One region of the Streptomyces sp. SP18CS02 genome, then DNA from elsewhere that is predicted to be linked to it. Evidence: riboswitches for the same ligand, from Rfam matches in the RefSeq annotation. Region 1 holds a riboswitch; each other region holds the start of a gene.
The links. Region 1 has a riboswitch for cyclic di-AMP ahead of PUR26_RS16895 (M23 family metallopeptidase). Riboswitches for the same ligand answer to the same signal wherever they lie in the genome.
Positions count from the first base shown of each region.

Region 1 (3,269 bases):
CGGCGAGATTGGCGTACCGGAACCCCGCGTCCTCCGGCAACCGGTCGGCGAGCAGCACCGCGAGGCGGTCCGCCCAGCCGACGAACATCCCACCGGGCCCGGGGTCGCCGACGCCCTCGGTGAAGCTGTCACCGATCGCCGCGTACGACCCGAATGCGTCACTGTCTCTGAATCTCGAATCGTCTGCCACGGGTGCACATCCTTCACCCGGGGGTGTGACCTACGCGACCGTAAGGAGGGGTTGACGTGGGGTGACATATGCCACCGGTCAAGATTCCGCCAAGCCGGAATACGCCTGCGCCCGGCACGGGAGGGTGCCGGGCGCAGGGCGGTCCGCGTGTCCGTCGGTGTGTCGGGGGCCGGCGCGTCAGGTTCGCCGGCCCCGGCCGGCACCCGTGCGGATGCCGCGCGAGCGGGGTGCGCGGGTACGGGGCGGAGCGGGTGCGGTGACGTCAGATGGAGACGCCGTGCTGGCGCAGGTAGGACACCGGGTCGATGTCCGAGCCGTAGCCGGGGCCGGTCCGGACCTCGAAGTGGAGGTGCGGGCCACTGGAGTTGCCCGTGGAACCGGAGAGGCCGATCTGCTGCCCGCCGCTGACGCTCTGTCCGGAGGAGACGGCGAGCGAGGAGAGGTGGGCGTACTGCGAGTAGTTCCCGTCGGCGTGCTGGATGACGACCTCGTTGCCGTACGCGCCGCTCCAGCCGGCGGAGACGACCGTGCCGGCGCCGACCGCCTTGACCGGGGTGCCGGAGGAGGCCGCGAAGTCGACGCCGGTGTGGTAGCCGGAGGACCACATGGAGCCGGAAGCCCGGTAGGGGGTGGTGACACCGGCGGAGACCGGGGCGGTGAAGCCGGAGCCACTGGCCTGCGCGGTGGTCCCGCCACCGGAGGAGGCGGCGGGGGAACCGGAGTCCTGGGCCTTGGCGGGGGCCTCGGGCCGGGCGGCGGAACGTGAGGCCCGGCCGTCGTCGGCCTTCGGCTGCTCCTTGGGCGCGGCCGTGGCCTTTCCGCCGAGCGTGAGCTTCATGCCGGGCAGGATCAGGGACGGGTCCTCGCCGATGACCTGGCGGTTGTCCTTGTACAGCTGCTGCCAGCCGCCCTTGACGCCCTTGTTCTGGGCGATCTTGGAGAGATGGTCGCCCGCGACCACGGAGTACGTCCGGGGGGCGGCCTTCGCGGCGGTCTGCGCGGCGGGAGCGGCCTTCGCGGCGGTGACCGCCTGCTGCGGGACCGCGGCCGGGGCGCTCTGCTCCGCCGCGTGGGCGCCGGTGGCGCCGAGCAGCGGAAGGGCGATGGCGGCGCCGCCGGTACCGGCGGCGACGAATCCGCGGGTGAGCGGGCTGGACTTGGGACGGCGGTGCTTACCCTTCGCGGGCATGACGGATTCCTCTCCGGCGCCTGCGAGGTGAGCTGTCGGGTTCGGGCTGGAGATGCCCGGCCGCGCTGTCGCACGGCTTCACCCCTAGCCGTACCGGGAATTACCCGTTCCGGCGTATCACCTGGGTCCCCCGCTCCTGCCACACATGGGTGGGTTCGAATTCCGGTCGGCGGCAGGATTCGGCGGTCCGTCCGGATTGACGGTGACCGTAGGCGAGGCGGGGCGGCACGAACAAGCCGCTGATTTCCTCAAAGGCATTCCGGTCGAGGAATTCCGGAGAATTTCCGGTCACCCTCCGTGGATATCGGATCATGGATTTCCGTCCGGGGCACGGCTTTTGCGCTCGACGCGCCACCACGGACGGTCACGGTTATGACGCTGCTCACGTGTCCCGGCCCATCTCCTGCGCGACCGGGGCACGTTATAACCAAAGCTCCAATACGGACAGATCCGCCATTAACCGACGAGCTCCCGCATTGCTCCCACGACATGACGTCAGTTGCGGTGCGACACGATGACGGTGGCGTCCCGGCCGCCCCGCGGGCCCGCCGCCACACCATGACGAGATGGACAGAACTCCTAAGAAATGTCCGGATATATACTTATGCGCGGGTGGCGTGAGGGTCGATATCGAGCAGCCGCAGCGCGGGGCGCCGGTTCCCCGTGGCTCGCGACTGGGGCCAGGCCGGGACGACGGAGTCGCCGCCGTACACGTACCGCACCGCACCGAGCCCCCTCGTCCGGGGCAGGCAGCCGGTACGGGGAACCCCGCCGCGCCCCGGGCCTGATCGCCTTGAGGGGCTCCACCCGGCGGCGCGCCCCGGCCGGTTCGGCCGGCCTCCCCCCGGCGAGGCCGCCGCACCCCGAGCACCACCATCACCCAGGCCGTGGCACTGGCGGGTGCCGGTCCCCCGTACGGCCGTGCCGGCTGCCGATGACCCTCTCGCCGTAGGTGAGTGGAGAGCGTACGGGCCAGGACGCGGCGCCCTGCGGCCGTGGAGCTCCGGGAGCCGCCAGGCGTCACGCGCGCGCGATCCCGGCGGCCGCCTCGGCGCGCGGCACCTCCAGGGCGGGCCGTGCGAACCGGGGACCACCCTCGACGGGGTACTCCTCATGCCCGTCGCGCCGCGACCCGACGGGTCGGCAGGGTGCAGGGCGGCCCGCTCCCCCAGCGCCACGGCGCCGTCGGCGGCGGTACGGGCGCTGCCGTGCAGATGCAGCGGATACACCAGGTACAGCGGACAGCAGGAGCACACCGGCGTCGGTGGGGCGCGGCGCCTGGCTGCCGACCGCGCCCGGGAAAGCGGACTGATCCCCCTCTCGTACCGTCTCGATCATCGAGATACCCAGATACGAACAGCAAGCGTCAGGTCCGCACATTCTTGGCCCTCGACCTCCGGCAGGGCAACGGATGTACGAGCTGCACGGAGATGATTGCCCCACGAATCGATGTCGTATCGTCGGACCCGCGACATCGTCGGCGACCAGCGCCGACGGCAGACACGGAGGAGCCCCCGTGACGCAGCAGCTGCCGCAGGTCCCGTCGACCGAGCCCGAACTGACCGGGGTGCGCAACTTCCGCGATGTGGGCGGGCTCCCGACCGTCGACGGCCGCCGGGTGCGGTACGGCCGCCTCTACCGCAGCGGCCACCTGGCCCACGCCACGGGCGAGGACGCTGCCTTCCTGGCCTCGCTCGGACTGCACACCGTCTTCGACTTCCGCAACGCCGCCGACCAGCGGCTGGAGGGTCCGGACGTCGAGCTGCCGGGCGTGCGGAACGTGAACATCCCGCTCACGGACCCGGCGGACGGTGCCGAGTTCTGGACCATGGTCCGGGACGGCAACATCGACCAGCTCCGTCGGATCCTCTCGGACGGCAAGGCGGCGGC
Region 1 covers NZ_JAQYXC010000281.1:409,569-412,837, reverse strand. The annotation lists partial or broken gene PUR26_RS16900 (SGNH/GDSL hydrolase family protein) at 1-190, opposite strand, end outside; gene PUR26_RS16895 (M23 family metallopeptidase) at 453-1,379, opposite strand; cyclic di-AMP (ydaO/yuaA leader) riboswitch at 1,382-1,541, opposite strand; gene PUR26_RS16890 (tyrosine-protein phosphatase) at 2,896-3,269, shown strand, end outside.

Region 2 (3,269 bases), on a different contig from region 1:
TGTCCTCGTACCCGGTGCCGACCAGTTCGCGTACGAGCGTGTACTGGGCGTGGTTGGTGTCCTGGTACTCGTCGACCATGACGTGGCGGAAGCGGCGGCGGTAGTGCTCGGCGACGTCCGGGAACGCCTGGAGCAGGTGGACGGTCGTCATGATGATGTCGTCGAAGTCCAGGGCGTTGGCCTCGCGCAGCCGCGCCTGGTACATCCGGTACGCCTCGGCGAGCGTCTTCTCGAAGCCGTCGGCGGCCTGGTCGGCGAAGGTCTCCTCGTCGATCAGCTCGTTCTTCAGGTTCGAGACCTTGGCGCTGAACGACTTGGGCGGGTACCGCTTCGGGTCGAGGTCCAGGTCACGGCAGCACAGCGCCATCAGGCGCTTGGAATCGGCCGCGTCGTAGATCGAGAAGGAGGAGGTGAAGCCGAGCCTCTTCGACTCGCGGCGCAGGATGCGCACACAGGCGCTGTGGAAGGTCATCACCCACATGGCGCCCGCGCGCGGGCCGACGAGCTGCTCGACGCGCTCCTTCATCTCCCCGGCGGCCTTGTTGGTGAAGGTGATCGCCAGTATCTGCCCGGGGTGCACGTTGCGCGTGGCCAGCAGGTGCGCGATGCGGTGGGTCAGCACGCGGGTCTTGCCGGAACCGGCGCCGGCCACGATGAGCAGCGGCGAACCGGTGTGCACGACGGCGGCGCGCTGCTGTTCGTTCAGCCCCTCGACCAGGGCGGCCGCGTCCACCACCGGACGGGGGGCGCCGTCACGGTAGTGCGCGTCCCGGGCCGGGGGCACGTCGAACCTGCCCCCGAAGAGGTCGTGCGGAACCTCCTCCGCGGCCGGCTCGTCGTGCTCGGGCGGCGGCGGGGGCTCCTCGGAGCGGTGGTTCCGGAGGTCCGCCAGGAAGCTGTCGTCAAAGAGGCTGCTCATCGCCTATCGAGTCTAGGCCGCTCCACTGACAGTCGCGGCCGAACCGCCTTCGTCACGATGAGCACCGGATTCATTACCCGAAGTAAAGATAACGAAAACGTATAGGGCATATCGAACATCATCCTTCACAGCACCACCACAGTTTGGCTAGCGTGCTCGCGAAGGCGGTCTGTAACCCCATCGGCGAACCACGCCAACCGGGCCGTCCACGCCGAATCCGGCCTTTCGCTCAGGAAGTACGGAACCGGGGACCCACATGCAGGACCGGGGTGAATCGGCCTGTCCGCGTACGGCCGTAGGGCACCTTCCGTCGCCCGAACCCGACAGCTAACCCGGTAGGCGGTTCACGGAAGGAGATGCCGGCCTTGGCGTCGCATCGCAAGCCGCGCACCCGCACCACCCGCGCGCACTCCCCCGCCGTCGGGGTCACGACGGCCGCCATCGCCTCGGTCTCCCTCCTGTCCGCGCAGAACGCGGACGCGGCGCCCTCCCGGACGGCTCCCGACGCCGTACCGTCCAGCCCGGACGCGAAGCCGACGGCCGAGGAGGTCCAGCGGAAGGTCGACGCCCTGTACCGGCAGGCCGGTACGGGGACGCGGCAGTACGAGCGGCAGTACGACAGCCCCAAGGAGGCCGCGCCCCGGCGGAGGCTGACGGTCGACAAGCTGTTCGACGGGGCCGGTAAGCGGGCGCAGCCGCTGAACGAGACCCGCCGCACGCTGGGCACCTACACCGCCGGGGAGCCCCGCCCGGGCGCCGTCGCCCAGGCCACGGGGCTGATCGTCGCCGCCGACCCGCAGGCGTACGCCGAGCAGACCCAGCAGATGCCGGAGGTCCAGCGGACCCAGCAGATGCCGGAGGTCCAGGACGTCCACCAGATCCAGCACACCCAGCAGGTCCAGGACGTCCAGCAGGTCCAGCAGTTCCAGGGGATGCCGGAGGTCCAGCGGACCCAGCAGACGCAGGAGGTCCGGCAGACCCCGCAGGTCCCGCGGCCGCTCCTGCCCCGACCGGACCACGAGCCCCACCGGACCGCGTTGTCCGACCCGCCCGCCGAGCACGGGCAGCAGGCGCTTGCCGGCCACGGGACGCGGCACTCGTCGGCGGAGGCCGCGGAGGCGGTGGAAGCCGTGGAGGCGGCGGAAGCCGTGGAGGCCAAGGAACGGACCGCCGAGGCGGCCGGCGGCGTGGATGCCCTCACCGCCTCTCAGGCGGTCCTGCGGGCCAGCAAGCAGGACGTCCAGCGCAAGCTGCGCGAGGCACGCGACCTGCTGTCGAGCGTGACCGTCGAGGAGCTGACGCGACGGGCGGAGCTGGACCACAGGCGCGAGGCGCAGGCCCGGCTGCGGGCGGAGGCGAGGGTCCGCGAAGAGGCGGAAGCGGCCCGTGCGCGCCAGGACCGGCTCCGCCGGGAGCAGAGCCAGGACCGGGAACAGCAGCCGGAGACGAGTACCGGTCGCGGCTCCTGGACCGCAAGCGCCACCGCCGCCGCCACCGGGTACGGCACCTCGGCCGGCGCCGGGACCGGGAGCCGCTCGGCCAAGGCGGACAAGGTGCTGGCCTTCGCCCGCGCCCAGGTCGGCAAGCCGTACGTGTGGGGCGCGACCGGCCCGAGCTCCTACGACTGCTCCGGCCTCACCCAGGCGGCGTGGAGGGCGGCCGGAGTCGAACTGCCGCGGACCACCTGGGGCCAGATCGAGTTCGGCACCCCCGTCGACATGGAGGCTCTGCGCCCCGGCGACCTGGTGTTCTTCTACGACGACATCAGCCATGTCGGCATCTACGAGGGCGAGGGCCGGATGATCCACGCGCCGAAGCCCGGCGCGAACGTCCGCGAGGAGTCGGTCTACTGCATGCCGATCCACGGCAGCGTGCGCCCGGCCTGAACCGGGCGGTGACGGCGGGGGTCGGGGGCGGTACGGGACCGAGGGCGTACGCCGCGGCAGTGGGGCCGCGGCCGGCCCCGCCGCCGGGGCATCAGGTCCAGAGCGTCGCGATGAAGATGTTGGCCACGGTCAGACCGCCCACGGCCGCGAAGATCCCCTTCTCCACCTTCTCCTCGTCCCGCTTCACGTAGACCAGGCCGAGGATCACCACCAGCAGCGCCAGCTTCACGCCGATCTTGACGTTGTCGACGGTCTGGTCGTCGGCCTGGTTGAGGCCCACCAGCGCGACGCCCGTGATCAGCATCGTCAGGGCGCCGTGCAGCATGGCGGGGACGAAGCGTGCCGTGCCCGCGCTCATCGCCTTCATCTGGGTCAGGAAGCCGCCCAGCAGGGAGGCGATACCGATGATGTGCAGGGCGACGAAGACATTGATGAGTACGTCCATGGGGCGGAGCCTAGCCGGG
Region 2 covers NZ_JAQYXC010000295.1:109,571-112,839, reverse strand. The annotation lists gene pcrA (DNA helicase PcrA) at 1-919, opposite strand, end outside; cyclic di-AMP (ydaO/yuaA leader) riboswitch at 1,119-1,277, shown strand; gene PUR26_RS27225 (C40 family peptidase) at 1,285-2,805, shown strand; gene PUR26_RS27220 (hypothetical protein) at 2,897-3,250, opposite strand.
Region 2: it holds a riboswitch for cyclic di-AMP, as region 1 does, so the genes downstream of both, PUR26_RS27225 (C40 family peptidase) here and PUR26_RS16895 (M23 family metallopeptidase) in region 1, are expected to answer to the same signal.

Region 3 (3,269 bases), on a different contig from region 1:
TTGCCGGTGAGGAAGCCGGAGGCCAGCGCGAAGTACGGCACGGCGCCGAGCCCGGCGCGCTCCGCGGTCTCCAGGAGCTGTCCCTCGTAGGTGTCGCGCGAGACCAGGTTGTAGTGCGGCTGGATCGCGGAGTACGCGGTGAGGCCCTCGCGCGCGGAGAAGTCCAGGGCCTCCTGGAGCCGCTCGGGGGTGATGTTGGAAGCGGCGACGGCCCGCACCTTGCCCTCCTTCACCAGCTGGTCGAGAGCGGTGACGAAGTCCTCGACCGGCACGCCCGGGTCGTCGAAGTGCGTGTAGTACAGGTCTATGTACTCGGTGCGCAGACGGCGCAGCGACTCCTCGACCGCGGCCTTGATGTTCGCGGGGGCGAGGCCCTTGTACCGGGGGTGGGCGCCGACCTTGGTGGCGATGACGACGTCGGAGCGGTTGCCGCGGGAGGCCAGCCAGTTGCCGATGATCGTCTCCGACTCACCGCCCTCGTTGCCCGGTGCCCAGGCCGAATAGCCGTCGGCGGTGTCGATGAAGTTGCCGCCCGCGGCGGCGTACGCGTCGAGCACGGCGAAGGACTGCGTCTCGTCGGCGGTCCAGCCGAACACGTTGCCGCCGAGCGCGAGCGGGAAGACGTCGAGCCCTGAGGTGCCCAGAGGGCGGAGAGAAGTCATGGGGGGATCAACGACGCAGCCCCCGGGAGCATTCCGGGGAGCCGGAACCACGGGACCGGGCAGGACCGCGAGCGGGCGGGACGGCAACCGGGCGGGACGGCAACCGGGCCGGGCGGCTACCGGGCCGGGCGGCAGGAAACCGAAGGGAAGCAGGCAAAAGGGCGGCGGGGAACCCGGCGGGGAGAAGGCCGGCAGCCCTGGCGTCGGGGGGTGGGAGGCCAGGGCCGCCGGGGGCCGTTCACGGGTTCCGGCACCGGATCGTCCCGGTGCGCCGCGGAGCCCGGCGCGAAGGGGCGGGAGGACAGGGCGTCAGACGGTCAGGCCCTTGCTGCGCAGCCAGGCCGCGGGGTCGATGCCGTCGCCGCCCGACGTGCGCACCTCCAGGTGCAGGTGCTCGCCGGTCACATTGCCGGTGGCGCCGACCCGTCCGATGGTCTCGCCGGTGCCGACCTGCTGTCCGACGCCGACCGTCATGGACGAGAGGTGGCAGTACCAGATCTCCGTACCGTCCTCCAGCTCCAGGACGATGCGGTAGCCGTACGAGCCGGAGTAGCCGGCCGACTTGATGGTCCCGCTGTGGACGGCCTTGGTCGGGGTACCCGCCCGGGCCGCGAAGTCCAGGCCGGTGTGGTGCCCGGAGGACCACATGGAGCCGGACTGCCCGTACGTGGCGGTGAGGGTGTACGAGGAGGTGGGCAGGGAGTAGCTCGACGCGAGCTTGGCCAGCCGCGCGGCCTCCGCCTTCGCCTCGGCTTCCGCCGCCGCCTTCTTCTCGGCCTCCTCGGCCTTCTTCTGGGCGGCGGTCTGCTGGGACTTCGCCTCGGCGGCGGCCTGCTCGGCGGCGGTCTTCTCGGCGGCCGCCTTCGCCTCGGCGTCGGCGGACGCCTGCTGCTGTTCGGCCTGCTGGAGGATACGGACGCGCAGCGCCTCGCCGGCGTCCTCGGCCTCCTGGCCGGCCTGGTCGTCCCGGCCTGCCCCGCGGTCGTCGCCGGAGAGGGACAGGGCGGTGAGCGGCGCGTTGTCGGCGGTCCCCGTGACGCCCTCGCCCTCGTCCTCGTCGTCGAGGAGGGAGCCGATGTCCGGCAGGTCGGGCAGGGAGATGGAGACCGCGGGCTTGTCCTGCGCGGTGGCTATGCCGCCCGCACCGACCGCCGCGATGACTCCGACACCGAGGACGGTGGAGCTGCGGGCGAGACCGCCGCGCTGCTTGGCGACACGATGACGGCCGCGAACCGGGCGAACGGTGTCCTCGGTGGGATTCCACTCCGCCCACTGCGTGTTTGCGGGCGTGGCGTCAGGGGCACCCGAAGGGCCGGGAGAGCCGGGAAAGACCTCGGGAGCAGGACTGTTGGACGCCACGGAGGCGCACTCCTTTCCTTCCTTCTCGCCTACCGGGTTAGCTGACGGGTTCGGAGCAGGAAGGTCTCCTACGGGTCTGGTTCGACCCGATTCACCCCAAGGTGGTGGTTCCCCGGTTCCCTTGCGGAATTCGGCGCGCGCGCACGGTGCCGTCTCTTGCGACGACTGGGACGACCGCGCTGCGTTATCGAACGTTAATAGACGCGAGGGCCGTATTCCAAGCTGTTCCTACTGATCATTACCGTGCTGGCCAGGACGTACCGGGTCACACACGGGCACAGCCGGGCGAGTTGACCGCCCCTCAGAAACACCGGCCGCCTCTTATTTTTCTGACCGTTCGTCAACTGTTATGCGGAGTGGTGCTCGTCGACTACGTACCGTGGTCGAGTCCCTCCCGGCGTACCCCTGCCACGCGGTCGCCCTGGCGTCACCGCGGTCGCCGCGGCCACGGCAAAGCGGCAGACACGGCAGACACGGGGGACACGGCGGCAACAGCAGTCACGGCAGTCACGGCACCAATGGGATCGTCGTCCGCCGGTCGGGCTGCCCCTCCTCGGGCCGGCTGACCGCCAGCAGCGCCAGGTCGTCGGTCGCCCCGCCGCCTGTGTGCCGCCGCACGTCCTCCACCAGCGCGTCCAGCAGTGCCTCGGGCCCCGGGAAGACCCGCCCGGCCAGCCGCGCCACCGGGTCGTAGAACTCCCCCCGCGCGTCGCGCGCCTCGGACAGCCCGTCCGTGTAGAAGAGCAGCGTCGCCCCCGGCGGGTAGGACACCTCGTACGCCCGGTCCGGCCACGCCGCCAGGTCGGCCATGCCCAGCGGCAGCGCGGTCTCGTTCGGCTCCAGCAGTTCCACGGTCGCGTCGGGGTTCATCCGCAACGGCTCGGGATGGCCCCGGTCGACGATCCGCACCACGGTGTCCCCGCGCGGGATCTCGGCCAGTACGGCGGTGGTGAACCCCTCGAAGGCGTCCAGTCCGTCGCGCCGGGTGCCCTCGCGCGCGAGCGCGCGCTCCAGCCGCTGCGCCACGCCCTCCAGGGAGCTCTCCTGCTCGGCCGCCTCCCGGAAGGCGCCGATGACGACCGCGACCGCCTCGACCGCCCCCAGACCCTTGCCTCGTACGTCGCCGACCACGAGCCGGACGCCGTAGGGCGTGTCCTGCACGGCGAAGAGGTCGCCGCCGATGTACGTGTCCGCCTGCGCGGCCTCGTACCGCGCCGCGATGTCCAGACCGCCGATCCGTTTGGCGGG
Region 3 covers NZ_JAQYXC010000285.1:17,615-20,883, forward strand. The annotation lists gene PUR26_RS17035 (aldo/keto reductase) at 1-662, opposite strand, end outside; gene PUR26_RS17040 (M23 family metallopeptidase) at 972-2,021, opposite strand; cyclic di-AMP (ydaO/yuaA leader) riboswitch at 2,033-2,167, opposite strand; gene PUR26_RS17045 (PP2C family protein-serine/threonine phosphatase) at 2,529-3,269, opposite strand, start outside.
Region 3: it holds a riboswitch for cyclic di-AMP, as region 1 does, so the genes downstream of both, PUR26_RS17040 (M23 family metallopeptidase) here and PUR26_RS16895 (M23 family metallopeptidase) in region 1, are expected to answer to the same signal.